DNA from 2 places in the Erythrobacter sp. JB1-7 genome. Region 2 is predicted to be linked to the other one. Evidence: predicted binding sites of a transcription regulator. Region 2 holds the regulator's gene; the other holds the start of a gene.
The links. Region 2 encodes LexA, which represses DNA repair genes until DNA is damaged. Its sites were predicted from a motif close to GTTCCNCNCTTGTTCT; they were not measured.

Region 1 (15,512 bases), 270 kb from region 2:
CAAGTGGCGCGATTTTGTAAAAGCGCCGGCCTACCGGAATGCGCCGCTGCAGGTGCTGGAGCGGGCCGTGGCTTTGGGCGAGGCCGTTGCGCGCGGCGAGGCGGATTTGCGGGAGCTGAATGCGCGCTCGCTTGCGTGGCGGAGGAAGGGGTGAGGGGACTTGCCGTGTGCGGGATAAGCGGCGATGAGGTAGATGATGGAAAATGATTATCCGAAGTGGGAGGACCTTTTTGCTTGGTTCAGAGACCAACAGCCTGACTTTGGAGACGTAATCTCGTTGCGCAGTGCTTTGCGCGTACTTCCGCTTTCGTTTGATCCATCAAATTGGCGCGATGACAATGTTGATCCGGCATTTGTTCAGAATGTCCTTCGATCTATTTCCGTTGCTGCTGCTGTGCATAGCGCGCCAAAGCTCGGCGATGTGCGGGCCATTGCCGCAGCTGAGGGAGCCGGTCGGTCTTTGCGGTTGTCGCAATCAAGTATGAACGAAGACTCATTTGCGCCAGGAGAGGTGGAGTTCGCCGCCACAAACGCGGTAGTCAACGCCTCCGATTCCGCCATGAGCGCAGTCGTGGTAACTAGCCATGTGAGCGATCGTTTCCAGGGAGACGAGGTCTTAGAAGGTCGCGCGCGCGCTGGCGCAGACGCCGTCCAATTTGCTGCGTCTGCAGCTAGGGAAGCCAGTTATGCGGCAGACGATATCTGGGATAGTACTGAAGGTGACCGAGCAGCCCTGAACATCGATGAGGCGCACTACAAAATCTCCCGCTCTAGGCTTTGGCGGAAAAAACCAGATTGGTTTCGAGAAAGTTGGGGTCGGGCAGCCCAATGGCTCTCGCGCCCAGAGCATGGTTTCGCGATATGGCGCGAGTGGTATTACGGTCGCCTTGAGGGCCTGCCTCATGCTTTCGCCGATTTCGACGACGAAGCGGATGAGAAGTTCTACCGCTGGATCATCGATCAAGACGACGAATGGTGGAGACGCGAACCGCGCGAAGTAAACGCAGACATCACCGCGTTCGTTGATGCTCTAAGACTGTCCAATCAAAACCAACAAGCTAGCAAAGTCACGGGGGCGTTCGAGCCTCAGGGCGGCCAGCTTGACCTCCAGTCTATCCTGGACCGGTTGACTGCCGTCGAGACCTCTAACCAAACGATTGCCGCTGAAGATATTCCAAAGCTTAAGGCAGCCCTCCAAGAGACGCGGGAGGCCTCACTTTATGCACTCGATGAAATGGATCGGCCAGCCATTGGTCACAATTCCGGCGCATTTGAAGATGTCGGTCCGGTTGATGATCTGACATTTCCAGTGGACGCGGTTGGCAAAATTGAGGAGCAATTGAAAGCTATCGATAACCGCTTGCTTGCGCTGCAAGCGGACTTGGACAAGCCGCAGCCCACGAAAGGAGAGGTGGCTAAACAGGGGAAGGGCCTCGCTCAGAGCCTTGATAAGATGCGCAAGATCTCTCCTGAGTTTTTCAAAGGCCTTGAGGCAGAGTTTGGCAAACAGCTTGGTAAATGGTCTGCTTTCGGCCTTTTTCTTTTGGTGATGAAGCTTTCGGGGCTTCTGAGTCTTATTGTGTCAGCCGTGGGCGGGTAGTCTCGCCGAATACCCACCCCGCTGCGACTAAGTTCGCTTACGCTCTCTAAGTCTTGCTGCCCCTCCCGCGTGCGGGAGGGGGTAGGGGTAGGCGAGATTGGCGGGAGCTTTGCGGTTTCCCAATCATTGTAAAACAGACCGCTTACATCCAAGTGGTGGACACGTGACCGCGTCCACGCCTACGCCCCTTTACTTATGTGAACATTTCCGGAACACAGCGCCCATGTCCCTAACCAAAATCTCCGTTCGTGGTGCCCGTGAGCATAATCTCAAAGGCATTGATATCGATCTTCCGCGCGATGCCTTGATTGTTGTGACGGGGCTTTCGGGCTCGGGTAAATCCTCTCTCGCGTTCGATACGATCTATGCTGAGGGGCAGCGGCGGTATGTGGAATCGCTTTCCGCTTATGCGCGGCAGTTTCTTGAAATGATGCAAAAGCCCGATGTCGAGCATATTGACGGGCTTTCGCCGGCGATCTCCATCGAGCAGAAGACGACCAGCCGCAATCCGCGCTCTACTGTGGCGACGGTCACTGAGATTTACGATTATATGCGATTGCTCTGGGCGAGGGTGGGCGTGCCCTATTCGCCTGCGACCGGCAAACCGATTGAGGCGCAAAGCGTTTCTCAAATGGTAGACCGGGTGATGGAGCTGCCTGAGGGCACGCGCGCCTATCTTCTCGCGCCGGTCGTGCGGGGGCGCAAGGGCGAATACCGCAAGGAAATGGCCGAATGGCAAAAGGCAGGCTTTACCCGCGTGCGGATCGACGGGGAGCTTTACCCAATTGAAGAAGCGCCCGCGCTCGATAAGAAATTTAAGCACGATATCGAGGTTGTGGTGGACAGGCTCGCGGTGAAAGCCGGGCTGGAGACGCGGCTGGCGGATTCCTTTGAGACAGCTTTGAAGCTGGCGGACGGGCTGGCTTATGTGGATTTGGCGGATGGGACGGTGGCTGAGGCCATGGCCGAAAGCCAAAAAACCGCTCGCCCTGAGCCTGTCGAAGGGCCGTCCTTCACTTCTGCCGACAGCTCCAAAAAGAAGGACGGTGCTTCGACAAGCTCAGCACGAGCGGAAAAGGGAGGGAATCTCAAAGGCGCTGGAGTGCCAGAAAACCGGATCGTGTTTTCGGAGAAATTCGCCTGCCCGGTATCAGGCTTCACCATTGAAGAGATCGAACCGCGCCTGTTCTCCTTCAACTCGCCTCAGGGTGCATGCCCGACCTGCGACGGGATTGGTGAAAAACAGCTGTTTGATGAGCAGCTGGTGGTGCCCAATGAAGCGCTGACTTTGAAACAGGGCGCGATTGCTCCGTGGGCGAAATCGAACCCGCCTTCGCCTTATTACATGCAGGTGCTGACTTCGCTCGCCAAGGCGTATGATTTCACTGTGACGACCCCGTGGCGCGATCTGGAGCCCGATCAGCGCATGATTATCCTGCACGGCACAGGCGGGATGCCGGTGCAGCTGACGTTTAAGGATGGGCGCAAAAGCTACACCGTGAACAAGCCGTTCGAAGGCGTGATCGGCAATCTCAACCGGCGCATGATGCAAACCGAAAGCGCGTGGATGCAGGAGGAACTGGGCAAGTTCCAGACCTCGCAAGCGTGCGAGGCGTGCGGGGGCAAACGGCTGAATGAGAAAGCCTTGGCGGTGAAAGTGGCGGGCACGGACATTGCAGAACCCGTCGCGATGAGCGTGTCGGATGCGAAAGCGTGGTTCCTTGGCCTGGATGACAAGCTGACCGATCAGCAAAGCCAGATCGCCAAGGCCATTCTGAAAGAGATCAATGAACGGCTGGGTTTCCTCGACAATGTCGGCCTCGATTACCTGAACCTTGACCGCACCAGCGGCACTTTGTCGGGCGGGGAAAGCCAGCGCATCCGGCTTGCGAGCCAGATCGGCAGCGGTTTGTCGGGCGTGCTCTATGTGCTTGATGAACCCAGCATCGGCCTGCACCAGCGCGACAATGACCGCCTGCTGGAAACATTGAAGCGCCTGCGCGATCTGGGCAACACCGTGATTGTGGTCGAGCATGACGAGGATGCGATCCGCCAGGCCGACCATGTGGTGGACCTTGGACCCGGTGCCGGCGTTCGCGGGGGCGAGGTGGTGGCGCAGGGGACGCTCAAACAGATCCTGCGCTCCAAGAAATCGCTCACCGCTGATTATCTGACCGGACGGCGGGAGATTTCGGTCCCCAAAAAGCGGCGCAAAGGCAATGGCCACAAGCTGACTGTCAAAGGCGCGGCCGCCAACAATCTCAACAATGTCACAGCCTCCATCCCGCTGGGCACATTCACCTGCATCACGGGCGTGTCAGGCTCGGGCAAATCCTCCTTCACCATCGACACGCTCTATGCCGCCGCCGCGCGCACGCTCAACGGCGCGCGCATTATCGCGGGCAAGCATGAGGCGGTCACGGGCCTCGAATATTGCGACAAGGTGATCGAGATCGACCAATCCCCCATTGGCCGCACCCCGCGCTCCAACCCGGCCACATACACCGGCGCGTTCACCAATATCCGCGACTGGTTCGCAGGCCTGCCCGAGGCCCAGGCGCGAGGATACAAGCCGGGCCGCTTCAGCTTTAACGTGAAAGGCGGCCGCTGCGAGAAATGCACGGGCGATGGGCTCATCAAGATCGAGATGCACTTCCTCCCCGATGTTTATGTAACCTGTGAAGAATGCGGCGGAAAGCGCTATAATCGCGAAACTTTGGAAGTGAAATTCAAAGGGCTCTCCATCGCCGATGTGCTCGATATGACGATTGAGGATGCGGAAGAGTTCTTCAAGGCCGTCCCCCCGATCCGCGACAAAATGCGGATGCTGAACGAGGTGGGGCTGGGCTATGTCAAAGTCGGCCAGCAAGCGACCACCCTGTCAGGCGGCGAAGCGCAGCGGGTGAAACTTGCGAAGGAACTCGCGAAACGCTCCACCGGGCAGACGCTTTATATCCTCGATGAGCCAACCACCGGGCTTCACTTTGAAGATGTGCGCAAACTCCTCGAAGTGCTGCACAGGCTGGTGGACCAAGGCAATTCGGTCGTGGTGATCGAGCACAACCTTGATGTGATCAAAACCGCCGACTGGATCGTGGACCTGGGCCCGGAAGGCGGCGTGCGCGGCGGCGAGATTGTGGCGGAGGGCGTTCCCGAGGAGATCGTTCGCGAGCCCCGCAGCTTTACGGGCAAATATCTGAAACCTCTATTGAAAGCGCAACACGGGAACGAGCCTGCCCCGGCGTAGGCCGGGGCCGGAGGATGACGGATCGGAGCGAAACCTCAAGCCGCCGCTTTGCTGCCGATCGCATCGCCCAATTTGCTCTGAAGCCCGCGCGCATCATCGCATACCTCATCATCTTCGCCGCATGCCAAAAGCTCGACAAATTTCTCTGCATTGATGGCCACATCATCGGGGCCGATCTGGTCAAAGGGATCTTCCAGATGGGTTTGGATATTGTCCAATCCCGTCAGGATCACCGCAAATAAAACCGGCATCACATAAGTCAAAACGGGGGCCTGATACTCGATGGCACAAAACGCGAAAAACGGTCCATAAATCAGCGGTAAAAGCACAATGAAGACATCGCTGAATGCGCGCAAAGTGCGCGGTGTGCGGTATTGGTAGATATGTTTGACGCTTTCAAACGCGACGATCATTTTGGAGACGTATTGATTGCACCGGCTGCATTCTCCGCTTGCCAGCCCTTCGCTGCGCATCCGTTTTACAAAGCCGGAAAGGTCAGAAAATGCAGCGTAAACCGCGCGTTCTGTCTGCGGCATATCGACACGGTCGCTTTTGAACATCGCGCGGCATGACCGAAGCAATTCGGCCAAGGCGCGCTCGATATGGCGAAGACGTTCTTCTTTGGCGCCGCTGCCGTCATCAGGCAGCCAATCGCGTGCAGCGAAATAGAGCGCGCGGCCATGCGCTTTGATCGTGCCGTAATCATCCAGCGCAGATTCTCGGCGCTTGTATGCGTGACCAATAGAAAACACGATCGGGAAGATCACCGCGGTCGAAATGATCGTGAGCGGGTAATCGGCTACCAAATTGAGCCGCAGGCAGGCCCAAGTGGACGCAATTGCCAGAATGACGACAAGCAGCGATTTGATATTGATTACCAGCCCAATGCGGGAAAAGCGTTGCCAGAACATGGTAGTTGAGCCCCTGATTTAATGCCTTTGCTTCGGGCAATAGGAGCGGGAGTTTGATTTGTGGTTAACGCTTTGCCTTGGGTGGTTAGGTGTTTTGCAATGCCAACAAATCGCGCAGATCAGATCGGCACCCGAAAAACTTTCGAGCCATTCGCTTCGAGAGGCATTGGGCGGTGCAGTCTTAATGAGGAATGAGTGTATGGCATCGCACGACCTTTCTTAAAGGACACCCTTATTTCTGACTGCCATCGAATGGCAGTTTGTGCTCGCCTAGCGGCTCGCGAGGTGGCCTTCGGCCGTCTCTGCTTCGCTGCGACTCCTCGCTCCCCTCACGCGGGCGGGAGGGGTTGGGGGTGGGTTTGGCTTGGAGGCCCTCCTCCCAATAGACACAACCTCGTCATCCCGGCGTAGGCCGCGACCCAGCTTCTTCTTTCAGTGCTTACCGCTCTAGAGCCCGGCCTTCGCCGGGGTGACGGTCGGCGCGGAGGCGAAGCTTCTTCGCTCACCCCTTCCTCCGCGTCTCCCTTTCCTTTGCGCTCTCTGCGCGAAACCCCTCGCACGCCGAGCCCATCACGCTGGATCCCCGCCCTTCGGCAGGCTCAGGAGAGCCCTGCGCGGGAATGACTAGGGGTCGGGGATGACGCTGATGGCTTGGGTGATGGCTTGGGTCTGAACCACGCTCGTCCTGAGTTTGCCAACGGACTGTTCTTTCTTCTGCTCTCGGACTCATAGAGAAGTGCGGTCCTTCGACAGGCTCAGGACGAGCGGAGTGGGGCCGCAGCTCGACCTCCCACAACCCCCATTTTCCTACTCCCCCAAAACCGTATAACTGGTTCGGCTCCCAAACTTCCAAGGAGCCAACAATGTCCAACACACCCACTTACCCCCCGCGCCATCGCGCGCCGTCTTTGCCGGCTTTGATTGAGGCGCTTCCTGAGGACACGGCTCGGCCGCAGCAGAGCCAGTTTACGCGCGCCCGGCAGGGGGTGTTTTTGATGAACCTGGCGGAGACGGGCGAAGTGCGGATTGCGGCGCGGGCGGCGTCTGTGTCGCATCAGACGATCTATCGGCTGCGGCGCACGTGCCGGGCGTTTCGGCTGGGCGTTGATGCAGCGCTGGTGATTGCGCGCGAGCGGGCGGAGGACTTGCTTGCCAGCCGCGCGATGCACGGGGTGGAGGAGCAGGTCTATTACCACGGCGAAGTGGTGGCGACGCGCAGGCGCTATGATGCGCGGCTGCTGCTGGCGCATCTCGCGCGGCTCGACAAGAAAGCGCAAAGCGAGGATGTCGCGCAGCTGGTGGGCGAATTTGACGCGGTGGTCGCGGCGTTTGAGGGCGCCAGTGATGGCTCGGATGAGGGCGCGTTGACAGGTGCAAGCGCCCGCGCGCGGCGGGAGCGTGAGAGCGTGGAGCTGGACCTTACCGAGATTGTGCTGCCCACATGCGCTGACAGCGCGGCCGTTGCGGCGCAGAAAGAGGCGAATGATAGCGGCGGTGAGGGAGGCTCTGAGAAGGGCGAGAATTTACCCTTAGGACAGTGTAACATGCGGTCCATGTCTCGGGCCATGTCTCCAGAAACTGACAGTCTGGAGGACACACTGGAAGAGGCGGATACAGGCCCCGGATCGCTGGAGGCGCGGCTGTCCGCGATGGAAGCAGCCCGCCCCGAAACCGCCATGCGCCCCGCTCAGCGCGCGACCAGCACCGAGCGGACAGATGCGATAGAATGGGCTGAATTGCTCGCCTTTGAAGCGGGTGAGCGCGAGTGGTGGAAAGCCGAACCTGGCGCTGGAGAGGCCTCTAGCTCAGCAGATCGCGCAGATCAGGACGCGACTTGTGAACCGCCACATAGTTGCAGAAACTGAACTCCTCCATCGTCCAGCTGTACTTGCGAAAGTCGACATTGCGGGGGAAGACCTTGCCAATCCAGTAGTCAGGCAGCAGCTCGTAGTAATCGCGGATGATGAACTTGGACCCTGTGTTGAACGCGCCAAACTCGAACTGGAGCGCTGCAACTCCTCCCTTGGCAAACACGCGTTTCGCCCCCTGGATGACTTTGAACTCATGCCCTTCAATGTCGATCTTGAGGAAGTCGATGGCGTCAATCGAATGGGTGTCGCAATAGGTGTCTAACGTGCTGATATCGGCTGTGAACTTGACCGAACGATGCTCTGGGTGACGCTTGGAATAGGATGTGAGCTGGTTGTTGTCGGGGTAGTAGTACATGTCCATCGTGCCGGCCTGGTCGGACAAGCCGTAAGGGTGGAGGAGCACGCGCTTGTCAGCGATGGCGGGGGCAAGATTGGCGGCGAACTCGGCTGCGGTTTCAGGAGCAACTTCGAAAGCGTGCACAGTGGCAGATGGGAAAGCGGCAAGCGCGGCGCGGGTGTATTCGCCGACATTGGCTCCGACGTCGAACACTGTGGTGAGATTGGCCGGAGAAAGGCGTTTGAGCAGGTCTGCCTCGCCGTTCTCATGGAACTCGGACCCGCGGTTGTTGACCGCATCATCGATGAAGGTCGCAGCCTTGTGCATGGCGCGCACGGGCAAAGCGGTGCGATTGGATGCGATGGTGCGAAAGACGCTGCGTTTGGCTGTGCCAAGAATGCCCATAGGTGCCCCCTATCGCCGGGATGGCGCTGGAATGGTGGCCTTGCCCGCGCTGCGCATCCCCATGGCGAGCACGGCAAAGCCGATGATGGTGGAGAAGTGCATGGTCTCAAACCCGATGACCTCAAATTGCAGCTTCATGGAGAAGAAGATGACGATTGCAGCGGCCATGACAAGCGGGATTGCGGGGCTGAGCAGAGCGCGCAGGAAGACGCGCAGCGCGGCATACAGCCAAACACCGACGAACAGCGCGAGGCCGACCCAGCCGGTGTGCACGCGGATCTCCATGAAGGTGTTGTGGAAGTTGAAGCCCATCCGGGTTGAGATGCCCATCATGCGCCACAGATGCTCTGCATCAAGGTTGCCGTGCAGCCAGAACGCGTTGTACCCGATGCCTAGCACCGGGGCATCGCGCATGATGGTGCGGCCATGCGCCCACAGGTCAACCCGGCCGGTCAGCCCGCGGTCTTTGCCGCTCGCGTCAAGGAACAGGTCGAACAGCGGAGGCAGCCAGAAGTCCATGGTCGCAATCGCGCCAAGCACGACCAGCACAGCGGCAATGAGAATGCCCGAACGCGCCTGGATCTCAAGCCTGCGTGAGGCGAGAAACGCGATGAGGCACCCTGCGGCAAGCGCGGTGGAGACAAGCGCGGAGGTCGCCTTGGCCATGTACAGGTTGAGCGCGAGGATCGGCATCAGCGCGGCGCAGAACGCGGCGAGCACCCAGCGCCGCTCGATCGTGAACAGCGCGCCTGCTGCAACCGTCGAGATCACGGCAAGCCCGGTGAAGTCGCCAAACGAGTTCTTGGACCCTGCAAGGCCGGCAAAGGCATCGCCAGCGCCATCGCCCCAGTGGACCATGCGGCCAAAAGCGAGGCTCATAATGGAGTAGAAAGCGAAAGCTGCGAACATGCCAATGACGAAGGAGCGCGCGCGCATCCCGCCGCCCAGCATCACGCCAGCGATGACGGTCAGCGTGTAGACTGCGCCGTAGTAGAGCGTGGTAGATGGCACAGGCGACCAGGCCGCCGAAAGCGTGACAAAGGCGGGCAGGGCAAGCAGCGGCCAGCACTGCGCGACCATGGGGTAGAGCCGCTCCCACCGCAGCGCCGCGAACGATCCGATGCACGCGATGATGACAAGCGGGGTCAGCGATCCGATCTGGAGGTTGAACAGCACCGCGGCAATGACGGCCGCGACCAGACAGGTGTCGATGATGGGCCATTGGCGATCGATTGCAAACTGCGCCTTGTCAGCCGACCGCTGAGGCGCAATCGCCCTTCGCTGGGCTGTGGGATGGCGAGTGGCGATTGCTGTAGGCTCCTGAAAGCACGCGTGAAATGCAGCCTTTCGCGTGCGGTTTGGGTGGGTGCTTCTCTGGTTAACACATGTCCCATGCTTGCGCGCTGATTGCCAGTCAAAACTGCAACCTTGGTCTGACGTGGGACAGCAAGCGAACTGTCCGTTTGCATCCGCACTGAAGCATACTGCGTAGCTTGGCGCGTGGGATAAGCGACAACTGGAGACACTGATTATGGCTTTCCTACTCCCCTCCCGAACGCATATAGGGATTGCATTGGCAGGCGCGATTATTACCGCAGTTATCGCCGCGCCGATAGCATCGGCTGCGATTTCATCGAATGTCTACATCGATGCGAAGGAGACATTCGTTCTTGGCGGGAAACAGCCTGGCGCATTCAGTGTTAAGGGCCAGAACAAGGGCGATGTTAGTGTCGAGGTTTTCGCTTCGGAAGATGGCACCAGAACACTGGTGGCGACAGTCGCTCCGGGTGACAGGTTCAAGGCCGATTTCGCGCAAGGCGAAGCGGCCTGGCTGCGCAACACGTCGGCAACCGCCCGAGCGCATGTGCGGGTTCGGATCACCGGCACGACCAGCAATCTGGGAATGGGCTATCAGGAGTGGTAGGTTAGGCGGTTAGATCAGCATGGCGCTGGAAAGGCGAGCTTATCTGACAATATCGAGCTTTACCCGCGCATGGCCGGTGGAGATCATCCCGATCTTCTCAGCTGCACCGCGCGACAGGTCTATCGTTCGGCCTCTGATAAACGGTCCCCTGTCGTTGATCTCGCACCACAACGGCGCGGCCATTGCGCGGGTTGGTAACGCGGACCTTGGTGCCAAACGGCAGTGTCTTGTGTGCCGCCGTCATGGCGCGCATGTTGAAGCGTTCGCCATTGGCCGTCAGCCGCCCGTGAAAGCGCCGCCCGTAATAGGAGGCGACCCCGGTGCCAAGGCTGCGCACAACTCTGCCGCCCTGCACTTTGGGGCGCTTTTCGCGCTTGGGCTTGAAACTGGTGAGATCGACTGCATCAGTGGGAATGCGCAGGTCAGGCGCGTCGTCGTTCTCATAGGGGGCAAAGCTGTCGGTGAAGGAAGGCTGGGTGGTCAGCTCGGCATCCGGCGCCGTGGCCGGCGCTGCTTCCTGCACCGCATGAGCCGGGCTGATCGTCAAAGCTGCTGCAAGCGTTGCGGCCAGAACGGCCCGCAAAAGTGGTGCGCACTGCAAGGCGGCACGCATAAGCGGCAAATTGCGTTTTCCTACTCCCATCTGCGCCGTTATAGCCAAGCACACTGACCGGTTGCAATTGCCAGCAAGCCAGTGCGCCGCAATTGGCCGATAGTCTGCGGCAAAAAGGCCATAATTGTTGCATGAGATAAGCGGCTACGGTGGCAGGCGTAGTAGCGATTGCAGGCGTAAACTTGCGGTGAAGGGCGCGGAAGGGTCGGCGAATTTGCGGCGGTGTGAGGACCGCGAGGCGCTGATTGCTTGGGTCTAAAGCCGCGCGCCCAAAGCAAATGGGGCCGGCATTGCTGCCGACCCCATTCTCACCAGCGCGTGGTCGCTTCGGCTCCGCTCCTTTGCCAGCAAGCTGGCTTGGGTGCTTCGCCGTTGAAGTGCACTTGGCGCCCGGCGTATCTGCCTAACGCGTCGCTCCCGGGGGAGTAACTGGCGTCAGGTTTCCTCACCGGCGCTCGCACCGGCATCCGGCTTTTCTGGTCAAGTTCGGTCCCGTCTCATTCCAGCCGAAGCTGTCATAATTCGTCCGTCTCTTATCCTTCAAACCGAGGTCAAATCGCTTATGCGTCTGCTCTTTCAAACGGTTGCTGTTCTGGTTTGATCCAGCGCTGGTTTGACCCAGCAAAGCCCCCTCAATCGCCGACAAGCGTTTTGGCCTTAACGGTGATACACTTCGCGCTATCCTCAAACGATCCGTCTTAATCCGAGCATCAGTTCCGAAAAACCTCCGCTGTCGTTAATCCGTCTCTCGAACAGTGCGTGGACAGTAACCACCGTATTCTTAATTCAAAGTCATCCGATTCAATCAAGGTCTTGCGACCGATTGTTCCGAACTCTTTTGCCTCAAGAACAGTTGTAGACTGCGCGTGGAATCGGATTTCGACAAGCCTCGAAAACGCAAGTTGTCCACTTTTGGCAGAATCGCTTGTGGAGGAGAGTGGACAACTGAACGGCTTATCGCAAATGGGTTTGGCGAGCGGCGTTTTTCGCCAGAGCGTTCACTCCGTTGGGAATGAAATGGCCAGTACCGCTTTTCGAAACTTGCGTTGGTCAGCGCAAAGGTGTCGCAGGCATCGCCGCGACTCGAAAAACTCAGCCGCGATCGCGCTGGGCGAGCAGTTTGAGCCGCAGGGCGTTCAATTTGATGAACCCTTCCGCATCGTGTTGATCGTATGCGCCGGCATCGTCCTCAAAAGTCACATGCGCCTCGGAATAAAGCGACTGGTCAGATTTGCGCCCGACAATGCCGGCAACGCCTTTGTAGAGTTTAAGGCGCACTGTGCCGCTGACTTGGGCCTGCGACCGGTCAATCGCGGCCTGCAGCATCTCGCGTTCAGGCGCGAACCAGAAGCCGTTGTAGATCAGCTGCGCGTACTTGGGCATCAGCTCGTCTTTGAGGTGGGCAGCCCCGCCATCCAGCGTGATCTGCTCAATCCCGCGATGCGCGCGCGCATAGATTTCACCGCCCGGTGTTTCGTACATGCCGCGCGACTTCATCCCGACAAAGCGGTTTTCGACCAGATCAAGCCGCCCAATCCCATGCTTGCGGCCGAGCTCATTGAGAGCAGTCAAAAGCTGTGCTGGCGACATCGCCGCGCCGTTCAAAGAGACGCCATCACCGCGCTCAAAGCCGATCTCGATATACTCAGGCGTGTTGGGGGCATCTTCTGGGTGATCGGTGCGCGAATAGACGTAATCAGGGGTCTCTTCCCACGGATCTTCGAGCACTTTGCCCTCAGACGAGGTGTGCAGCAGGTTCGCATCGGTAGAAAACGGTGCCTCGCCGCGCTTGTCCTGCGGAACGGCGATCTGATGCGCTTCGGCCCATTCGATCAGCGCGGTGCGGCTGGTCAAATCCCATTCGCGCCAAGGAGCGATCACTTTGATCGACGGGTCAAGCGCATAAGCGGACAGCTCAAAGCGGACCTGATCATTGCCTTTACCTGTAGCCCCGTGCGCAATCGCATCCGCGCCCGTTTCATGCGCGATCTCAACCAAACGCTTGGAGATGAGTGGGCGCGCGATCGAGGTGCCGAGCAGATAATCGCCTTCATACCGGGCATTGGCGCGCATCATCGGAAAAACGAAATCGCGCACGAACTCTTCGCGCAGATCCTCGATATAGATGTGCTTATCAGGAATGCCCATGGCGCGAGCCTTGTCGCGCGCTGGCTCAATCTCTTCGCCTTGGCCGAGATCGGCAGTGAATGTCACGACTTCCAATCCGCGCTCGACGCTCAACCATTTGGCGATAACCGAGGTATCAAGACCGCCCGAATAGGCGAGAACGACGCGCTTGATGTCTGACATACCTAAAAACCTTGAAAGGGGAGAAAAACGGATGCGCAGCGCGGCTAGCAGGGGGAGAGCCAGCGGCAACGGTTTCAGCGGTTTTGCGGCCAAAAGACTTGCGTAAGGGCTTAACCATTCCAAGATATGGAAGCGCATCAGGGGAGGCTGGCAATGCTGAAAATGTGGTCGAAAGCGCGCGAGCTGGCGCAAATGGCCCCGCCAGAGCGCAATCGCTGGGTTGATTTCCTGCGCGCTGTCTCGATTTTGGCGGTGGTGTTCGGGCACTGGCTCATGGCGGGGCTGTACGTCGATGAAACGGGCGCGTTGCAGCGCGGTGATCTGCTGTCGGTCGCCAATTGGACGCATTGGTTGACCTGGGCTTTTCAGGTGATGCCGGTGTTCTTTCTGGTCGGCGGCTATTCGAACGGGGTCAGCTGGGACGCTACCTTGCGTAAAGCTGAACCGGGCCAGACAGGTGTCTATCGCGACTGGCTAGCGAGCCGCGTGCAGCGGCTGATCGCGCCGACTTTTCCGGTGCTGCTTTTGTGGGCTGTGCTGGCGGTTGTGATGACGCAGGTTGGGCTTGATCGCCAGCAAATCCGCGACGCGACAGAGGCTGCCTTGATCCCTGTCTGGTTCCTTGCGGTGTATCTGCTGGTCACTGCCTGCACGCCGCTCACCCGCAAAGCGTGGGACCGGTTCGGCTGGCTGAGTTTCGCCGTCTATATTCCTATTGCGATGGCGGTCGATTGGCTGACATTCACCGCAGGTGTGCCTTACATCAACTTCACCAATTTCATGTGGGTGTTTTTGGCCATCCATCAGCTGGGTTATGCTTGGCGCGAAGGCCATTTTGACAATCGCGGCTTTGCGTTTGCGTGGTTCGGTTTGAGTGCCGCGGTGCTGGTTTTGATCACTGTATACGGCTTCTATCCTGTTTCGATGGTGTCTGCGCCAGGCGGTTTCTCCAATTCGCTGCCGCCAACGCTCGCGCTATTTGCATTGGGGGCGGCGCAGGTAGGTCTGGTGCTTGCGTTGGAGCCATTGGGCAAGAAAATGTTAGACAATCTGACCGTTTGGACCGCGACTGTCCTGATGAATGGCATGATCATGACCGTCTATCTGTGGCATCTCACTGCGTTTGTGCTGGTGATGACGGTGGTGTGGCTCGGATTCGGCGGCGCGGGTCTCGATAGCGTTCCCGGCACCGGGGAATGGTGGGCAACGCGCCCGATGTGGCTCGGCATCTACATCCTTGCACTGCTGCCAATGATAGCGATTTTCGCCCGGCATGAGCGCACTTTTACCGCGATCAGAGGTGGGCGCACTGTGCCCAAAGTGCGCGTGGTGCTTGGCGTGCTGCTCATCTGCGCAGGCCTTGCCGCAACCGCAGGCGTAACGATTGCCAGCCCAGACAGCTGGACCGGCATCCGCCTTTCAGTTGTGGCCGCGCCGTTCATTGGGGCAGCTTTGCTTGGGTTTGGGCCAGCCTATCGCTCAAGCCAAAAAGGCGAGGCGCCCAAGAGCAATTAAGGCCGACCGTTACTTGGCGAGCAACCGCTTTTCCTCCGCCTCAATATAGCCGCGTGTTATCGGCAAAGCGTGGCGGCTGCGCGCTAACTGGATTTGGTAATTGCACATGCTGCCATATTCAAAAACGGTCGCAGCGCCTGCCAGATAGAACGTCCACATGCGGAAAAACCGCTCGTCATACATGGCAATCATCTGATCCTTGTTCGCCATACAATTGGCATACCAGCAGCGCAGGGTCTTGCCGTAGTGCAGCCTTAGCGTTTCGACATCGGTGGCAATCAGACGAAACTTCTCTGACGAGGCAACCGTCTCCGAAAGCGCGGGGATATAGCCGCCGGGGAATATGTATTTGCGGGTGAAGGCATCGGTTGATCCCGGCGATCCCATCCGCCCAATTGTGTGCAGCAGCATGGTGCCGTCGTCGCGGAGCAGGTTTGCGCAAGCTTCAAAGAAAGCATCGAATTGCGGCTGGCCGACATGTTCAAACATGCCCACCGAGACAATCCGATCAAACTTGCGCCTGGCAGCAGCAAAGTCGCGATAATCGACGAGTTCAATGCTCACCTTATCGGCAAGGCCCGCATCGCGCACCTTTTGGCGGGCAAGATCCGCTTGTTCTTCGGACAGGGTGATCCCGGTGACATTCACATCGTAGTTTTTGGCCAGGAAGATTGACATGCCGCCCCATCCGCACCCAATGTCCAGAATGCTATTACCGGGCCGAACAGCTAACTTTGCCGCGATATGCGCAAGTTTTGCCGTTTGCGCCTCGCCGAGAG
Region 2 (15,512 bases):
CTGCTGGCGCAGCAATTGCTCGTCCCTGCCCTCGCCTCTCCCATTCTGCCTAAGAAAGCGGCCAAGCAATATGCGGCTTTGGTGCGGGAACGCCGGCGCGGGCAAATCGGACTTATCCCCAGTGAACTGTTTATGCCCGGTGGCGATCCCACGGCTGAGCAATTGGAGACGTTCTATTCAGACAATCGCACCCGGTTCATCATCCCGGAACGCCGGGTGCTGCGCTATGCCGCGTTCGGGGCGGGCTCCATCGCTTCCAGCGCGCAGCCAACCGATGCCGAGATCGCTGCCCGGTACGAGGCAAACGCCGATCAGTACAAAGCGATTGAGCGCCGCGCGGTCAGTTCTTTCGTTGTACCGACGCAGCAGGCCGCTCAGGCGCTGGCGGAGCGCATTCGCGGTGGTGTCTCGCTTGAGGCGGCTGCGCGTGAAGCTGGGTTTAACATATCTTCGGGCGAATTGAGCACGCGCGAGGAATTGGCATCTGCCACCAGTTTTGCAGCGGCTGAGAAGATCTTCGAAACATCGCGCGACGGTATTGTGGAGCCTGCGCAAAGCACGCTGGGCTGGTATGTCGCGCGCGTCGATCAGATTGAGACGACCCCTGCGCGCACCCTGGCACAAGCAAGCGATGAAATTCGCGAAGCTCTGAAAATCGAAAAAGCCGCATCGGCGCTGGCTGATATGTCCGCCAATATCGAGGAAGAAGTCGATAGCGGCACGTCCCTCACCGATGTTGCGCAGGCTTATGGGCTTGACGTGCAAACAACCCCGCAAGTGCTCGCCGATGGGCGTATTTTTGGCCAGCAGGGGCCAGGGCTTAGCCCGCAGCTCAGCCCCATTCTCGAAACGGCCTTCCAGATGGAGGAAAGCGAGCCGCAATTGGCAGCGCTGGTGCCGGGGCAGCAATTTATCGTGTTTGATGTTGAAAGCATCACCGAAAGCGCCGCGCCTCCCCTCACCGAAGTCCGTGATGAAGCAGTACAGGCGTGGAAGTTCTCCGAAGGCAGCAAAGCGGCGCGTAAAGCGGCTGACACGATCCTTGAAAAAGTGCGCGGCGGCGCGTCATTGGCCGACGCAATGTCGGCGGAAAACGCCGCACTGCCGCCCGCTGACAGGATCGATCTGGCGCGCGCCGAACTGCTTGCCCAAGGCGGGCAGAATGTGCCTCCGCCGCTGATCCTGCTGTTTTCGATGGCCGAGGGGTCCACCAAACTGTTCGAAGGCGCGCGCGATGGCGGGTGGTTCGTGGTTGACCTCGATGAGATTGTAACAACTCTGCCCGAAGATGATGATCCCCTGCTCGCGCAGACGCAGCAGCAATTTGCGCAGGCCCTCAGCGCGGAATACACGGCCCAATTGCAAGCCGCGATCCGCGACGAGGTTGGCGTTGAGCGCAATGAGGATGCGATTGAGGCAGTGCGCAGACAGCTGACCGGCGACAATTAAGGGCTGATCAAAGTGGCATTTGCGCTTCCTGAGAATGCAGACGGCGCGCAGGCCGCTTTATCCGCTGGTAAACCTGCGCTGGTGTGGCGCCGGGTCATCGCGGATTGCGACACGCCCGTCAGCGCGGCAGTGCGCCTGATAGAGCCGGGGCGCGGCGATTTTCTGCTCGAATCGGTCGAAGGCGGCGAAGTGCGCGGGCGCTACAGTCTGCTCGGCCTCAACCCCGATCTGGTCTTTCGTGCGTTGGGAAACACTGCTGAGATCAACCGCGAATGGCGCACCAATCGCGCCCGGTTCGTCCCATGCGATATGCGCGATGGCACCAATGCGCTGGGTGAACTGCGCAGCCTTGCCAAAGACTGTCTGATAGATGTGCCCGATACCCTGCCCAAGGCGCTCGCCTGTCTGGTGGGGTATTTCGGGTATGAGACAATCGGCCTTGTCGAAACGCTGCCGCGCGCGGCGCCGAGCGAGCTCGATCTGCCCGATATGCTGTTTGTGCGCCCCACGGTTCTGTTGGTGTTTGACAGCCTGTCTGATGAATTGTTCTGCATCGCGCCTGTCTGGGCCGATGCGAAATCTGCGCAAAACCCAGATGCTGCGATCACGCAGGCGGGCGATGCGATTGATGCGACCTTGGCCGCATTGGAGCAGCCGCGTGACCGATCTGCGCCGCAAGTAAGCGGTGATGATACAGAGCCGGAACTGACCCCCGTTATCGCAGGGGATGATTACAAGGCGATGGTCGCGCGCGCGAAGGATTACATCCTTGCAGGCGATATCTTTCAGGTGGTGCTGGCCCAGCGCTTTACCTGCCCGTTTGAACTGCCTCCGCTGGCGCTGTATCGCGCTTTGCGCCGGGTGAACCCGTCGCCTTTCCTCTATTTCCTCGATCTACCCGGTTTTGCGATTGTCGGGTCCAGCCCTGAAATATTGGTTCGGGTGCGCGATAACGAAGTGACCATTCGCCCGATTGCCGGCACCCGCCCGCGCGGCGCAAGCGCTGAGGAAGACGCGGCGAATGAGCAAAGCTTGCTTAACGATCCCAAGGAATTGGCCGAACATCTGATGCTGCTTGATTTGGGGCGCAATGATACGGGCCGGGTGGCGGAGCGCGGCAGCGTTAAAGTCACCGGCAGTTTCACCATCGAACGCTACAGCCATGTGATGCACATTGTCAGCAATGTGGTGGGGCAATTGGCCAAGGGGCGCGATGCGCTGGATGCGCTGTTCGCCGGATTTCCCGCAGGCACCGTCTCAGGTGCGCCAAAAATCCGGGCATGCGAGATCATTGCCGAGTTGGAAGGCGAGACGCGCGGGGCCTATGCTGGCGGCGTGGGCTATTTCTCACCCGATGGTTCGGTGGATTCGTGCATTGTCCTCAGAACTGCGGTGGTAAAGGACAAGGTTATGCATGTGCAGGCAGGCGCGGGGATCGTCGCAGATAGCGATCCGGATTACGAACTGGCGGAATGCCGCGCAAAAGCGGGCGCGCTGATCGCAGCTGCGCGCGAAGCGGTCCGCATTTCCAACAGCTTGAGGTTTGGGCAATGAGCCGATCAATGATGTCATCTTCCCGGTTGGGCCTAATCTGCGCGGCGGGGCTCGCGCTGGCGTTATCGGCGTGCGAACAGCAGCCCGGCGGCGAACCTGTGGTGCGCACATCGCTTGATGGAAGCCCGCCCAAAGACGGCGAAGTGGTGGCCGCAGCTACGCCCGAAGAGACGCCTTCACCCGAAGCCACCGAGACCCCCGAAGCGGCGGCCTCTGCTTGCAAGAAAGCGGAATTTGAGGCGGCCACTCTCACCCATTGCATCGCCGATCCGGCCAAGCACCGGATTTTCACCGTGCTCAGCCCCGGTTCCGGACGGCAGCCGTTCGGATCGCTGTCTGCCTATGCGGCGACAGCAGACAAGACCAAAGTCGCCTTTGCAATGAATGCCGGCGCGTTTGGCGATGATTTGCGCGCGCTTGGATATTACGTGGAAAAAGGCGAGCGATTGAAACTGCTCAACCGAGAGAGCGGCAGCGGCAATTTCTTCCTCAAGCCCAATGGCGTGTTTTATGGCACGGGCGGGCAGTGGCGCATGCGCACCGCCGACAGTTTCTTGCGCAATGTCTCAGACAGGCCAAATTTCGGCACGCAATCCGGCCCTATGCTGGTGATCGATGGAAAGCTTCACCCCGAAATCCAGACCGATGGCCCATCGCGCGCGGTGCGCAATGGCGTGGGGCTTGGCGCGGATGGGACAGCGCATTTCGTGATCGCGGATGATCCAGTCAGCTTTGGCAAGATCGCCCGGTTCTTCAAAGATCGCCTTGGCACGCCCAATGCGCTGCTGCTGGATAGCAATGTGTCGGCCCTATGGGATCCGGCAACCGGCAGGCTGGATACAAAGCGCGCCGGGCCAATCGTGGTTGTCACCAAGAAATGAGCGCCTCGCGCCGCACGCTTTATCCCGCGATAGAGCCGTATGAGACAGGCATGCTCGATGTCGGCGAAGGGCATTCGCTTTATTACGAACGTGTCGGCACGCCCGGCGCGCGGCCTGCGGTGTTTTTGCATGGCGGCCCCGGCGGCGGCATGGCCCCTTCGCACCGCCAGCAATGGAACCCTGCCCATTATGACGTGCTGCTGTTTGACCAGCGCGGCTGCGGCCAATCGCTCCCTTTTGCGCAAATAGAGCACAACGACACATGGCGCATTGTCGCCGATATGGAGCGGCTGCGAGAACATTGCGGGTTCGATGCCTGGCAGGTCTTTGGCGGCAGCTGGGGCTCCACCTTGGCGCTTGCATATGCGCAAAAGCATCCCGAACGCGTGACGCAGCTGATCCTGCGCGGTGTTTTCCTTGCCCGCCAGCGCGAAAAAACGTGGCTGTATAAATACGGCGCAAGCGAGATCATGGCCGAACAATGGGACGCCTTTACCGGCCTAATCCCCGAAGAGGAACGCGGTGATCTGGTAAAAGCGTATTACGCCCGCCTCACCAGCGAGGATGAGGCTGTACGGCTTGAAGCGGCCAAGCAATGGTCTTTGTGGGAGGGAACGGTCGCAACCCTGCTGCCCAATCCCGGCCTGCTCGAAGACTTTGCCGATCCTGCCAAAGCTGTCCCGTTTGCCCGAATATGCGCGCGGTTTTTCCTTGAGGACTTTTTCCTCGAAGAAAGCCAATTGCTACGCGATGCGGCGCGCATGGCGGATATTCCCGGCATTATCGTGCAGGGGCGGCATGATATCTGCACCCCGCCGGGCGCTGCCTGGGCGCTCAAAAAAGCATGGCCCAAGGCAGATTTGTGGATTGTCGATGATGCAGGCCATTCCGCCAGCGAGCCGGGCATTGTCGATGGATTGGTGCGCGCAACCGATCACTTTGCCGGCCTTTGATCTGAGATGACCCGTATTGTGAGGTTTCACCGCGGCTATGCCCTTGCCGCTGCGGCATTGTTTGCGGCCGAAGTCTATATCGCCTTGTTCGTGCGCGACGCATTTGTGCGGCCCATATTGGGCGATGTGCTGGCGGTGATGTTAGTCTATTGCGGGCTGCTTAGCGTCCTGAAATTTCGCATGGTGACAGCCGCGCTCATCGCCTTTGGCATCGCGGTTGTGATTGAGATTATGCAATATCTGGACGTTCTCACGATGCTGGGGCTGGAGGATAACCGGGCGGCGCGCATTGTCCTTGGCACGACATTCACCTGGAGCGATATCCTCGCCTACGCGGTAGGAGCGATTGGCGCGACTATGATTGATAAGGGGCTAAGCGCCCTGCGAACCCCGCACACCCAATCTTGAACCCCCGCCCCATTTGCGCGAAGGCTCTCTTCCATGATTCTCATCATCGACAATTACGACAGCTTTACCTTCAACCTTGTCCATTATCTGATGGAATTGGGGGCAGAAGTGGAAGTCGTTCGCAATGATGCAATCACGGCGGCCCAAGCGATGGAGCGAGGGGCAAAGGGGTATCTCATTTCCCCGGGCCCCTGCACTCCGAATGAAGCAGGCATCAGCCTTGATCTGGTTGCGGCCTGCGCGGATGCGGGCGCGCCTTTGCTGGGCGTGTGTCTTGGCCATCAAAGCATTGGCCAGCATTTTGGCGGCACTGTGGTGCGCGGCGGATTGATGCATGGCAAAACCTCGCCTGTCACTCACGATGGCAGCGGCGTTTTCAAAGACCTGCCTTCCCCCTTCACCGCGACGCGCTATCACAGCCTTGAAGTGGTCGATATGCCGAGCGAGCTTATCGCCAATGCCCATGCCGACACACCCGGCAGTGATCACCCCAGCATTATGGGATTTCATCATAAGACCCTGCCCATTCACGGCGTGCAATTTCACCCTGAAAGCATCGCGACCCAGCATGGTCACGCGCTCCTCGCCAATTTCCTGAACCTGTGCGGCATGGATGCGCGCCTGCCTGATAGAGAGCCCGCATGACCGCCCTACCCGATATCGACACGCCGCTCACGGAAACGCAGGCGGAAACCGCCTTTGGCGCGCTGCTCGATGGCGCGCCGGATGAAGCTGAGATTGAACGCTTTCTTGTCGCGCTGTCGCAGCGGGGCGAAACCTCAAACGAAATCGCTGGCGCTGCGCGGGCATTGCGCGCGCGGCTTATCCCCATTGATGCGCCCGGCAATGCCATTGATGTGTGCGGCACGGGAGGAGACGGGCATCACACGCTCAATGTTTCCACCGCCGTCAGCCTTGTGGTTGCCGCATGCGGCGTGCCGGTCGCCAAACACGGCAACCGCGCGGCCTCTTCCAAAGCGGGCGCGGCTGATACGCTGGAAGCGCTGGGTCTGGATATGGATGCAGCAGGCGAAACGGCCGAAAAGACATTGGGCGAAATTGGCATCTGTTTTCTGTTTGCCAAAAACCACCACCCCGCCATGGGCCGCATTCAACCGATCCGCAAAAAGATTGGCAAACGCACCATTTTCAATCTGATGGGCCCGCTGTCCAACCCCGCCGGGGTCACCGCGCAATTGATTGGGATTGCCCGGCCGGCCTATGTGCCGATTTACGCGGGCGCTTTAGCAAAGCTTGGCACGGGGCGTTCGATGATTGTGTCAGGCGATGAGGGGCTTGATGAATTGAGCCTTGCCGGAGGAAACGAGGCAGCCTGGGTCAGCGGCAATGCGTTTGAAATGCGCAGGGTCGATCCGGGCATGGCCGGCCTTGCCAATGCCCCTGTCGAGGCTATTCGCGGCGATGATGCGGTTCACAACGCGGCTGCATTGAAAGCGTTGCTGCAAGGAACGCCGGGACCATACCGCGATGCCGTGGTGTTCAATGCAGCGGGCGCGTTGATGGTGGCGGGCAAAGGTGATGATTGGCAGGACTGCGCCAGCCAGGCGGCAGAAGCGATTGATGCTGGCCGCGCAGAAGAGTTGCTAAAGCGTTGGATTGCGCTGGCAGTATGAACAAGCTGGAGGAAATTTGCGCCCATAAGGCAGGCGAAGTGTCCGCGCGCAAAACGGCCACATCCGATTTTCAGCTGGAAACGCTCGCTTCTAAGCAATCACCACCGCGCGGGTTTGAGCGCAAGCTGCGTGAAACCGCCAAATCCCGCTTTGCACTGATCGCAGAAGTCAAGAAAGCTTCGCCTTCCAAAGGATTGATAAGAGAGGAGTTTAATCCCGCCCAGCACGCCCGCGATTATGCCGCTGGCGGGGCGGCGTGCCTGTCCGTCCTTACCGATGCGCCGTATTTTCAAGGGCATGAAGATTACCTCATCGCTGCGCGCGCGGCCTGCGATCTGCCGGTTTTGCGCAAGGATTTTATGATCGATCCATGGCAATGCGCAGAAGCGCGCGCAATCGGAGCCGATGCGATTCTGATTATCGTCGCGGCGCTCGGCAATGCGCAAATGGCAGAGATTGAACAGGCCGCGCGCGAACATGCCATGGATGTGCTGGTCGAAGTGCATGATGAGAAAGAGCTGGAACGCGCGCTCACTCACCTTCAATCCAAGCTGATCGGAGTGAACAATCGCGATCTTAAAACCTTCACAACCTCGCTATCCGTGACAGAGCGGCTGTCCGCGCTTGTGCCTGATGATGTCTTGTTGGTCGGCGAAAGCGGGATCAACGCGCATGCAGACCTTGTGCGGCTTGAAGCGTCAGGCGTTCGGACATTTCTGGTCGGCGAAAGCCTGATGCGCGAAACAGACGTCGCCGCTGCAACGCAGCGTCTGCTTAACGGACAGTAGCGGCGCTGTCCTACATCGCGCATTTGTGGCAATCAGGGCCAATGGCTTATGTGATTGGCAATTCCTCCCCGAAACACGCAGATTTGTTCGCATTGACAGGCAAAGCAGCGCTGTGTGCGGCGGGGCAGGTTTTTAGTGTCAGGACCGTGTAACATGCGGTCCATGCTTCAGGTTAAGGGCGCGTAGTATGAACAGACTAACCCATCTCGGCGATGACGGCGCGGCGCGCATGGTGGATGTGGGGGGCAAGGCGCAAAGCGAGCGGACCGCAATCGCCTCGGGCCTTATCACCATGTCGTCAGACGCGCTCACCGCGATCCGCGAAGGCGACGCGCCCAAAGGCGATGTGCTTGGCACTGCGCGCATTGCAGGCATCATGGCGGCCAAACGGACAGGCGAGCTGATCCCGCTCTGCCATCCGCTGGGGCTGGAAGCGGTGGGGATTGAGTTCACCTTTGAGGATACCGGCGTGCGCGCGCTTGCCACTTGCTCGCTCACCGGCAAGACGGGCGTGGAAATGGAAGCGATGGTCGCTGTCTCCACGGCGCTCCTGACGATCTACGATATGACCAAAGCGATCGATAAAGGCATGGTGATCGGCGAAGTGCGGCTCATCGAGAAGCGCGGCGGCAAATCGGGCACGTGGAAAGCGAGCCAGTGAGCGGGCTTCTGCCTTTGGTCGAAGCGCAGGAGCGGCTCCTCGCCATGGCCGTGCGAGGCCCGGTGGAGCAGCTTGGCGCTAGCGCAGCGCGGGGACGCTATTTGGCTGCCGATGTGACAGCGAAGCGAACTCAGCCGCCCGCGGACCTGTCAGCGATGGATGGCTATGCAATTGCAGGTGCAGGCCCGTGGCAGCGTGTGGGCGAGGCGCGCGCAGGCCAGCCCTATGACGGAGCGCTGACAGGCGGCGAATGCACTCGCATCTCGACAGGGGCGCACATGCCGCAAGGCGCAGACAGAGTGCTGATCCAGGAGAACGCAGTCATTGATGGCGTTTCTGTGGTCTTGGGCGAGGGAGAGGAGATGCCCTCCCCCAGCGCCATGTGCGCGCGCGCGGCTTCGACTTTGCGCAAGGCGACCGCGTGCTGAGCGCTGGCACGCGGATAGGCCCTGCACAGATCGCGCTCGCGCTGTCGGCTGGATGCGGTGAGCTACCCGTGCGCGGGCCGCCCAGCATCGCGATCCTTGATAGCGGGGACGAACTGGCAAGCGACCCTGCCGAGTGCGGTCCGGGCCAGATCCCTGCCAGCAATGGCGCGATGATCGCAGCCATGGTCGAAGCGCTGGGCTGCACCACCATGCGGCTTGGCCCGGTGGCCGATGACATGCAGGCGCTGGCAGAGGCCTTGGCCCAGGCGGAAAGCGCAGACATCCTCATCACATCTGGCGGTGCATCGGTGGGCGATCATGACCTCATCCAGCGCGCTTTGGCGGATTGGGGCGCGGATCTCGCGTTCTGGAAAGTGGCGATCAAGCCGGGCAAGCCGCTCATGGTGGCACAGCGCAAAGGCCAGGTGGTGCTGGGCCTGCCCGGCAATCCGGTCTCAAGCTATGTGACCGCGTTCCTGTTCGCTCTCCCGCTCGTGCGTGCAAGCCTTGGCGACAAAGCGCCCTTGCCGGCTGAGGAGACCCGGATCGCGTCCACGGCCGTGCCCGCAACCGGCCCGCGGCGCGAGTTCGTTAGGGGGTGAGCGATGGGCGGCATGTGAGCCCCGCATCTTCACAGGATTCCAGTGCCTTGCGCGCGCTTGCTGAGGCCAATTGCCTGATCGTGCGTCCCGAAAACAGCTGTGCGGTGGCGCAAGGCGAAGAAGTGGCTGTGTATAACCTCCGAAATGGCTGAATTGCAGCGGTTTGCGGGCTAACAGGGTGTTGACTTGTTCCGATTGGTTGCCTACTTGTTCCTCATTCGTTCACCTTATCGGTGATCGGGCAGCGTTCCAACCGCACTTTGCCCTTGGGTCACACCCTTTTGGCGCTGTGCCTCTTTGAACGCGTGAGTTCTGCACTGCGGGGGCTTTGTTGCCTCGCTCGAAAGTGCGTCAAAAGGAGTTTGCCTGATGCTGACGGCAAAGCAACACGAACTGATCCGCTTCATACAAGAGCGGCTTGAAGCAACAGGCATTTCGCCCAGCTTCGAAGAGATGAAAGAAGCGCTCGATCTCAAAAGCAAATCGGGCGTTCATCGTCTGATTTCGGCGTTGGAAGAACGCGGCTTCATCCGCCGTCTACCCAACAGGGCGCGCGCACTCGAAGTCATCAAAATGCCCGAAGATGCAACACCTGCTCCGCGTAAAGCATCGGGTGAAACGGCGGCGGATGATACAGTCGTCGATCTGGCGGCAGCGCGCACAGCAGCTGCGGCTCGCTCGCAGCCCGAACCTGCCAATGATGTCATCAGCATTCCGCTGCATGGCCGGATTGCAGCAGGCGCACCGATCGAAGCGCTTGAAGGACAAAGCGCGCTTCCCGTGCCAGCGGCACTGCTTGGCCCCGGAGAGCACTATGCGCTCGAAGTGTCAGGCGATTCCATGCTCGAAGCAGGCATCTTCGATGGCGATTTCGCCCTGATCAAACGGACAGACACTGCGCGCGATGGCGAGATTGTGGTTGCGCTGGTCCGCGGTGAAGAGGCGACCTTGAAGTATCTGCACAAGGATAAAGGCATGGTGCGGCTTGATCCGGCCAATGCAGCCTATGATCCGCAGGTCTATGGATCGGGTGAGGTGCAGGTGCAGGGCAAACTTGCAGGATTGCTGCGCCGCTATCACTAATTGTGTCGCGGGGGTGGGTGCGTTCCGTTCCGGCGTAAGCCTATCGGCACCCCTCCCCGCTGCGCGTCATAAGCGGGCTTGGGTCAGTCCTCAAACCCCTTCCACCAACCGTGCTCGCCTTGGCTGGCAGCAACCGTGGTGACCGTCTCTCTGCTAAGGTCAATCGCAAGACCGCCGTTCTGGCCAAGATAGCCGCGATCCGCTTTGAGCCAGCGCGGTTTGCACGAGCGCGGCAAAAAGCGATCAGCGACCACGATATCGGCCTGATCGCATGCAGCAGCCAAAGCGCGCTCTTCGATCAGATTGCGGTTGCGCGCGAGGAGAAGCACCCAGTCCCTGCCGCCTCGCTCAAGAGTGATAAGGCAGAACTCGGCAGAACACCGCGCACCAGGCCATTCGCTAAGCGGGATAGGATCGCTGGTCACGCTAGACAGTTCAAGCAGGTTATCGCGCGAATAGGAGGAACGGCTGTCTCGCAGCGAAAGCAGCGCTCTCGACCCATCAGGCTGAATGGTGGTGATCCCGACATGGCGCCCTTCCCGCCCAACCAGAATGTCGGGTATGGGGGTGGCCAGCAAAGCCGCTATCCCTGCTGCAACAGGAGCAAAACCAAACAGCCTCGCTCTGCCCGACCACAGCGCCAGCCACAGCCCTCCTGCGACAAACAGGGCAATCGTAACGCCGCCCATTTGCGGCATCAGCTTGACCGCGCCGGGTTGAGCGGAAGTGAAATGCGCAATGGCAAGCAAAGCTTCAAGCGCGCGTTCGGCGATCCACCATACAGGCGCGCCTGCACCCACCAGATCGAGAGCCAGGCCGAGCGCGATCATCGGCATCGCGATGAACGTCACCAAAGGAATGGCGATGACATTGGCCAGCGCTCCATACAGTCCAGCGCGGTGAAAATGGAACATGACAATCGGCATCAGGGCAAGCTCAATGACCAGGCCCGTCAGGAAAAGCATGGCCGTGTTGCGTCCAAATCGCTGCCACCAGGGTTCTTCGCGCGCAGCCAGAAAGGCTCTCACCGGGCCAGACGAATGCAAAGCAACAATGGCAAGGACGGCGGAAAAACTCATCTGAAAGCTGGGACCGATCACCGTCTCGGGCCACACCACCATCACGAACATCGCAGCGACCGCGACCATGCGGAACGACAGCGCATCACGCCCCAGCGCCAGAGCGCCCAGGACCAGAATGGCGGCAACGCAGGCCCTGACGGTGGGCACCTGCGCGCCTGTGAGTAAGGTGTAGGCGATACCGGCCATTGCTCCGGCTACCGCAGCCGCAACCGGCAATCGCACCCGCAAAGCCAAAGCGGGGAACAGCGCCAATAGCTTAATCACTACAAAATAAGCTGCGGCAATCACCGCGCTCACATGCAGCCCGCTGATAGCAAGCAAATGCGTAAGGCCCGCATCGCGCATCGCTTCCTCATCAGCTTGCGGGATGGCTCCTCGGTCACCGCTCGCAAAGGCTGCAGCAATCGTGCCCGCCGATCCATCAACATTGGCGCGAACGTGATTGGCAAGGCTGCGCTGGATGCCCTTTAAACCGCTCTTGGTTTGAGGAGCCTCGATAACCTCAATCTCCCCGACAAGGCTGCCCGTCGCAGCATAGCCCTTGAACCACGCGGCGCGCGCAAAATCATAGGCTCCCGGCAGCATGGGGCTCGCAGGAGGCATCAGGCGCACACGCATCCGCAGAACTGCGCCTTCACTCATGGCGGAATTCCCATTGGTATTCACATCCACCCGGTCCACCTCTGCCAAAGGGACATTGATTCGGATCTTGCGGCTCTCACCGGTTTCGGGATCGCGGATAGCCAAGGTAAGCCGGATGCGTTCATCGGCGGGTTGATCCTGGCGTTCGAGCACATATCCTTGCACGCGCTCGACCACTGGTCTCTCAATCGGCTCCGCCCCCACCATTTCGGACCGGGCCCAGATCACAGCAAGGCCAGCGGCAAAGACCAATCCGATCGCAATGCTCGCCCGGCGGCAATGCTCGCGTTCATCCACCCCGCGCCATGCCGCCATCGCCGCCAGCGCAAGCAGCAGTCCAGCCCCAATTGCGCTGGCCCACTGCCACGGACTTGTGAGTGCGAACCATGCGAAGATCCCGCACGCGAAGCAAACCGCAATCCAGGGTGCGCGGTCAAAGCCTGCCCTCGCAAGAAATTGCTCGATCCTATCGAAGATTGCCACCGCGATGCTGGACATTCCCGCGCCCGTTTGCCAAGTGCGCGTGGGATTTCGGCTGGCTTTGTCAAAAGTCGCATCAGAAACGGTAACGCCAGCAGCCGCGCTGCCAGCGTCATCATCTCCCATTGGAACAGTTGGTAGATCAGCCATTTGCCATAGTCCCTTCTGGGGTGCGGCCGGTCGGCTCAGCGCATGATATGAATAGGAACTGGACGCTTATGGCAAGCGAGATTGTTACCCGATTTGCCCCCTCACCCACTGGGTTTCTGCATATCGGCGGGGCACGAACAGCGTTGTTCAATTGGCTTTATGCCCGTCACTATGGCGGCAAAGCGCTGCTCAGGATCGAGGATACCGATACCAAACGTTCAACCCAGGCAGCAATCGATGCGATCATTGATGGCCTGGATTGGATGGGTCTTGATTACGATGAACCACCCGTGTTTCAGTCTGATCGCGCAGGGCGCCATGCGCAAATTGCGCACCAATTGCTTGATGCTGGTCACGCTTACAAATGCTTTGCTACCCCTGAGGAACTCGAGGCGATGCGAGCCGAGCAAAAGGCGAACAAGCAGCCCATGCGTTATGACGGGCGCTGGCGCGACCGTGACCCGTCAGAAGCGCCCCAAAATGCGCCTTTCACTGTCAGGATTAAAACTCCGCAACAGGGGGAGACGGCCATTGTTGACGAGGTTCAAGGCTCGGTTTCGGTAAGCAATGCGGAACTCGATGATTTCATCATCCTACGCGCCGATGGGACACCCACTTACATGCTCGCGGTGGTAGTGGATGACCATGATATGGGCGTCACGCATGTGATCCGGGGCGATGATCACCTCAACAATGCGTTCCGCCAGCTTCCCATTTATCATGCGATGGAGGCAATCGAGGGCGGCTGGAACGAACCGGTCTATGCCCATGTACCGCTGATCCACGGGCCTGATGGCGCGAAGCTATCGAAACGGCATGGTGCCTTGGGGATTGAGGCCTATCGCGATGACATGGGTATTCTGCCTGATGCCTTGTGCAATTATCTCTTGCGGCTGGGGTGGGCCCATGGCGATAAAGAGGAAATTACCCGCGAAGAGGCGATTGAGCTGTTCACCCTGTCAGGTGTGGGCAAAAGCCCGTCACGATTTGACCTGAAAAAGCTCGAAAACCTCAACGGGCACTATCTGCGCGAGGCTGATGATGCGCAATTGGCCAAATTGGTGGCGGAACGGATGGGTGATGGCGCGGATCATGCGCTTTTGGAAAAGGCAATGCCCGCTCTAAAAATGCGTGCGAAGACTGTCGATGAACTGGTTGATGGTGCAGGATTTCTTTTTGCAACCACACCGCTTAAAATGACCGAGAAAGCGGCGAAGGCGCTCGATGATGAGGCGCGAGCAAGATTAGCGCAAATTTCTGCACGATTGGGCAGTGAAAATGACTGGACAATCGACGCTCTCGAAGCCACTACGAAAGCCTTAGCTGAGGACATGGGATTGGGTTTTGGCAAGCTTGCGCAGCCGATGCGCGCTGCCTTGACCGGAACGATGACTTCGCCCGGCATTTTTGACGTTCTCGTCCTTTTGGGACGGGATGAATCGCTGGCCCGGCTCGACGCCGAAGCGTCTTAGCCGCGTCTTTTTGCGGTAAAAATTGGACAGGAGATACAGTGTGGCAGACAAAATGGCGAAACTCGAATTGGGCGGGCAGACCCACGAATTTCCTGTATTAGAAGGCAGCACTGGGCCCGATGTGGTCGATATCCGTAAGCTATACGGGTCAACCGGTGCGTTCACTTTCGATCCGGGCTACAAATCGACGGCAAGCTGCGAAAGCGCGCTCACCTATATCGATGGCAATGAAGGCGTTCTGCTCCATCGCGGTTATCCTATTGGGCAATTGGCGGAACAATCCAGCTTTATGGAAGTCAGCTATCTGCTGCTGAACGGTGAATTGCCCAATAGCGAAGAGCTTGACGATTTCACGTACACGATCACTCGCCACACAATGCTGCACGATCAGCTGCGACAGTTTGTCCAGGGCTTTCGCCGCGATGCGCACCCGATGGCGATCATGTGCGGCGTTGTGGGGGCGCTTTCGGCGTTTTACCATGACAGCACAGACATTTCCGATCCGGAGCATCGCAAGATTTCATCGCACCGCCTGATCGCAAAGATGCCAACCATCGCGGCGATGGCATACAAATATGCTGTGGGTCAGCCCATGATGCAGCCCAAGAACGATCTGAGCTACACGGGCAATTTCCTGCGGATGACATTTGGCGTTCCGGCCGAGGAATATGAGGTGCATCCGGCGATTGAGAAGGCAATGGACCGGATCTTTATCCTCCATGCCGATCATGAACAAAACGCATCAACATCAACCGTGCGTTTGGCTGGTTCCTCTGGCGCAAACCCGTTTGCGTGTATCGCTGCTGGCATTGCCTGCCTCTGGGGCCCGGCGCATGGCGGCGCGAATGAGGCGGCGCTGAACATGCTGCAAGAAATCGGCACGCCGGACCGGATCCCGCACTATATCGAGCGTGCGAAGGATAAGAACGATCCCTTCCGGCTGATGGGCTTTGGTCACCGGGTTTACAAAAACTACGATCCGCGCGCGACGGTGATGCAGCAGACGCTTCGCGAAGTGTTTGAAGCACTCAAAACAACTGATCCTGTGTTCGAAGTGGCGTTGCAGCTTGAAGAGCTTGCGCTCAACGATGATTATTTTAAGGAAAAGAAGCTGTTCCCCAATGTTGACTTCTATTCCGGCATCATCCTGTCCTCAATCGGGTTCCCGACAACGATGTTCACCGCGTTGTTTGCTCTGGCGCGCACCGTGGGCTGGGTCGCTCAGTGGAACGAGATGATCTCTGA

Region 1: uvrA (excinuclease ABC subunit UvrA) is a predicted target of LexA. The motif match lies at 1,799-1,814, and genes of this name have one in related genera.

The regions. Positions count from the first base shown of each region.
Region 1 covers NZ_CP200291.1:454,776-470,287, reverse strand. Annotated here, with positions in the region: gene AC0V6W_RS02290 (GCN5-related N-acetyltransferase) at 1-154, shown strand, start outside; gene AC0V6W_RS02285 (hypothetical protein) at 194-1,600, shown strand; gene uvrA (excinuclease ABC subunit UvrA) at 1,824-4,847, shown strand; gene AC0V6W_RS02275 (hypothetical protein) at 4,883-5,758, opposite strand; gene AC0V6W_RS02270 (hypothetical protein) at 6,622-7,623, shown strand; gene AC0V6W_RS02265 (FkbM family methyltransferase) at 7,559-8,371, opposite strand; gene AC0V6W_RS02260 (O-antigen ligase family protein) at 8,381-9,547, opposite strand; gene AC0V6W_RS02255 (hypothetical protein) at 9,903-10,295, shown strand; gene AC0V6W_RS02250 (hypothetical protein) at 10,335-10,418, opposite strand; gene AC0V6W_RS02245 (septal ring lytic transglycosylase RlpA family protein) at 10,393-10,938, opposite strand; gene AC0V6W_RS02240 (argininosuccinate synthase) at 12,001-13,218, opposite strand; gene AC0V6W_RS02235 (acyltransferase family protein) at 13,345-14,733, shown strand; gene AC0V6W_RS02230 (class I SAM-dependent methyltransferase) at 14,743-15,512, opposite strand, start outside.
Region 2 covers NZ_CP200291.1:184,311-199,822, forward strand. Annotated here, with positions in the region: gene AC0V6W_RS00920 (peptidylprolyl isomerase) at 1-1,449, shown strand, start outside; gene trpE (anthranilate synthase component I) at 1,462-3,003, shown strand; gene AC0V6W_RS00930 (phosphodiester glycosidase family protein) at 3,012-3,884, shown strand; gene pip (prolyl aminopeptidase) at 3,881-4,837, shown strand; gene AC0V6W_RS00940 (ribosomal maturation YjgA family protein) at 4,844-5,245, shown strand; gene AC0V6W_RS00945 (anthranilate synthase component II) at 5,279-5,890, shown strand; gene trpD (anthranilate phosphoribosyltransferase) at 5,887-6,879, shown strand; gene trpC (indole-3-glycerol phosphate synthase TrpC) at 6,876-7,667, shown strand; gene moaC (cyclic pyranopterin monophosphate synthase MoaC) at 7,855-8,328, shown strand; partial or broken gene AC0V6W_RS00965 (molybdopterin molybdotransferase MoeA) at 8,373-8,749, shown strand; gene AC0V6W_RS00970 (molybdopterin molybdotransferase MoeA) at 8,750-9,358, shown strand; gene AC0V6W_RS00975 (hypothetical protein) at 9,373-9,510, shown strand; gene lexA (transcriptional repressor LexA) at 9,728-10,441, shown strand; gene AC0V6W_RS00985 (ComEC/Rec2 family competence protein) at 10,525-12,795, opposite strand; gene gltX (glutamate--tRNA ligase) at 12,864-14,267, shown strand; gene AC0V6W_RS00995 (citrate synthase) at 14,308-15,512, shown strand, end outside.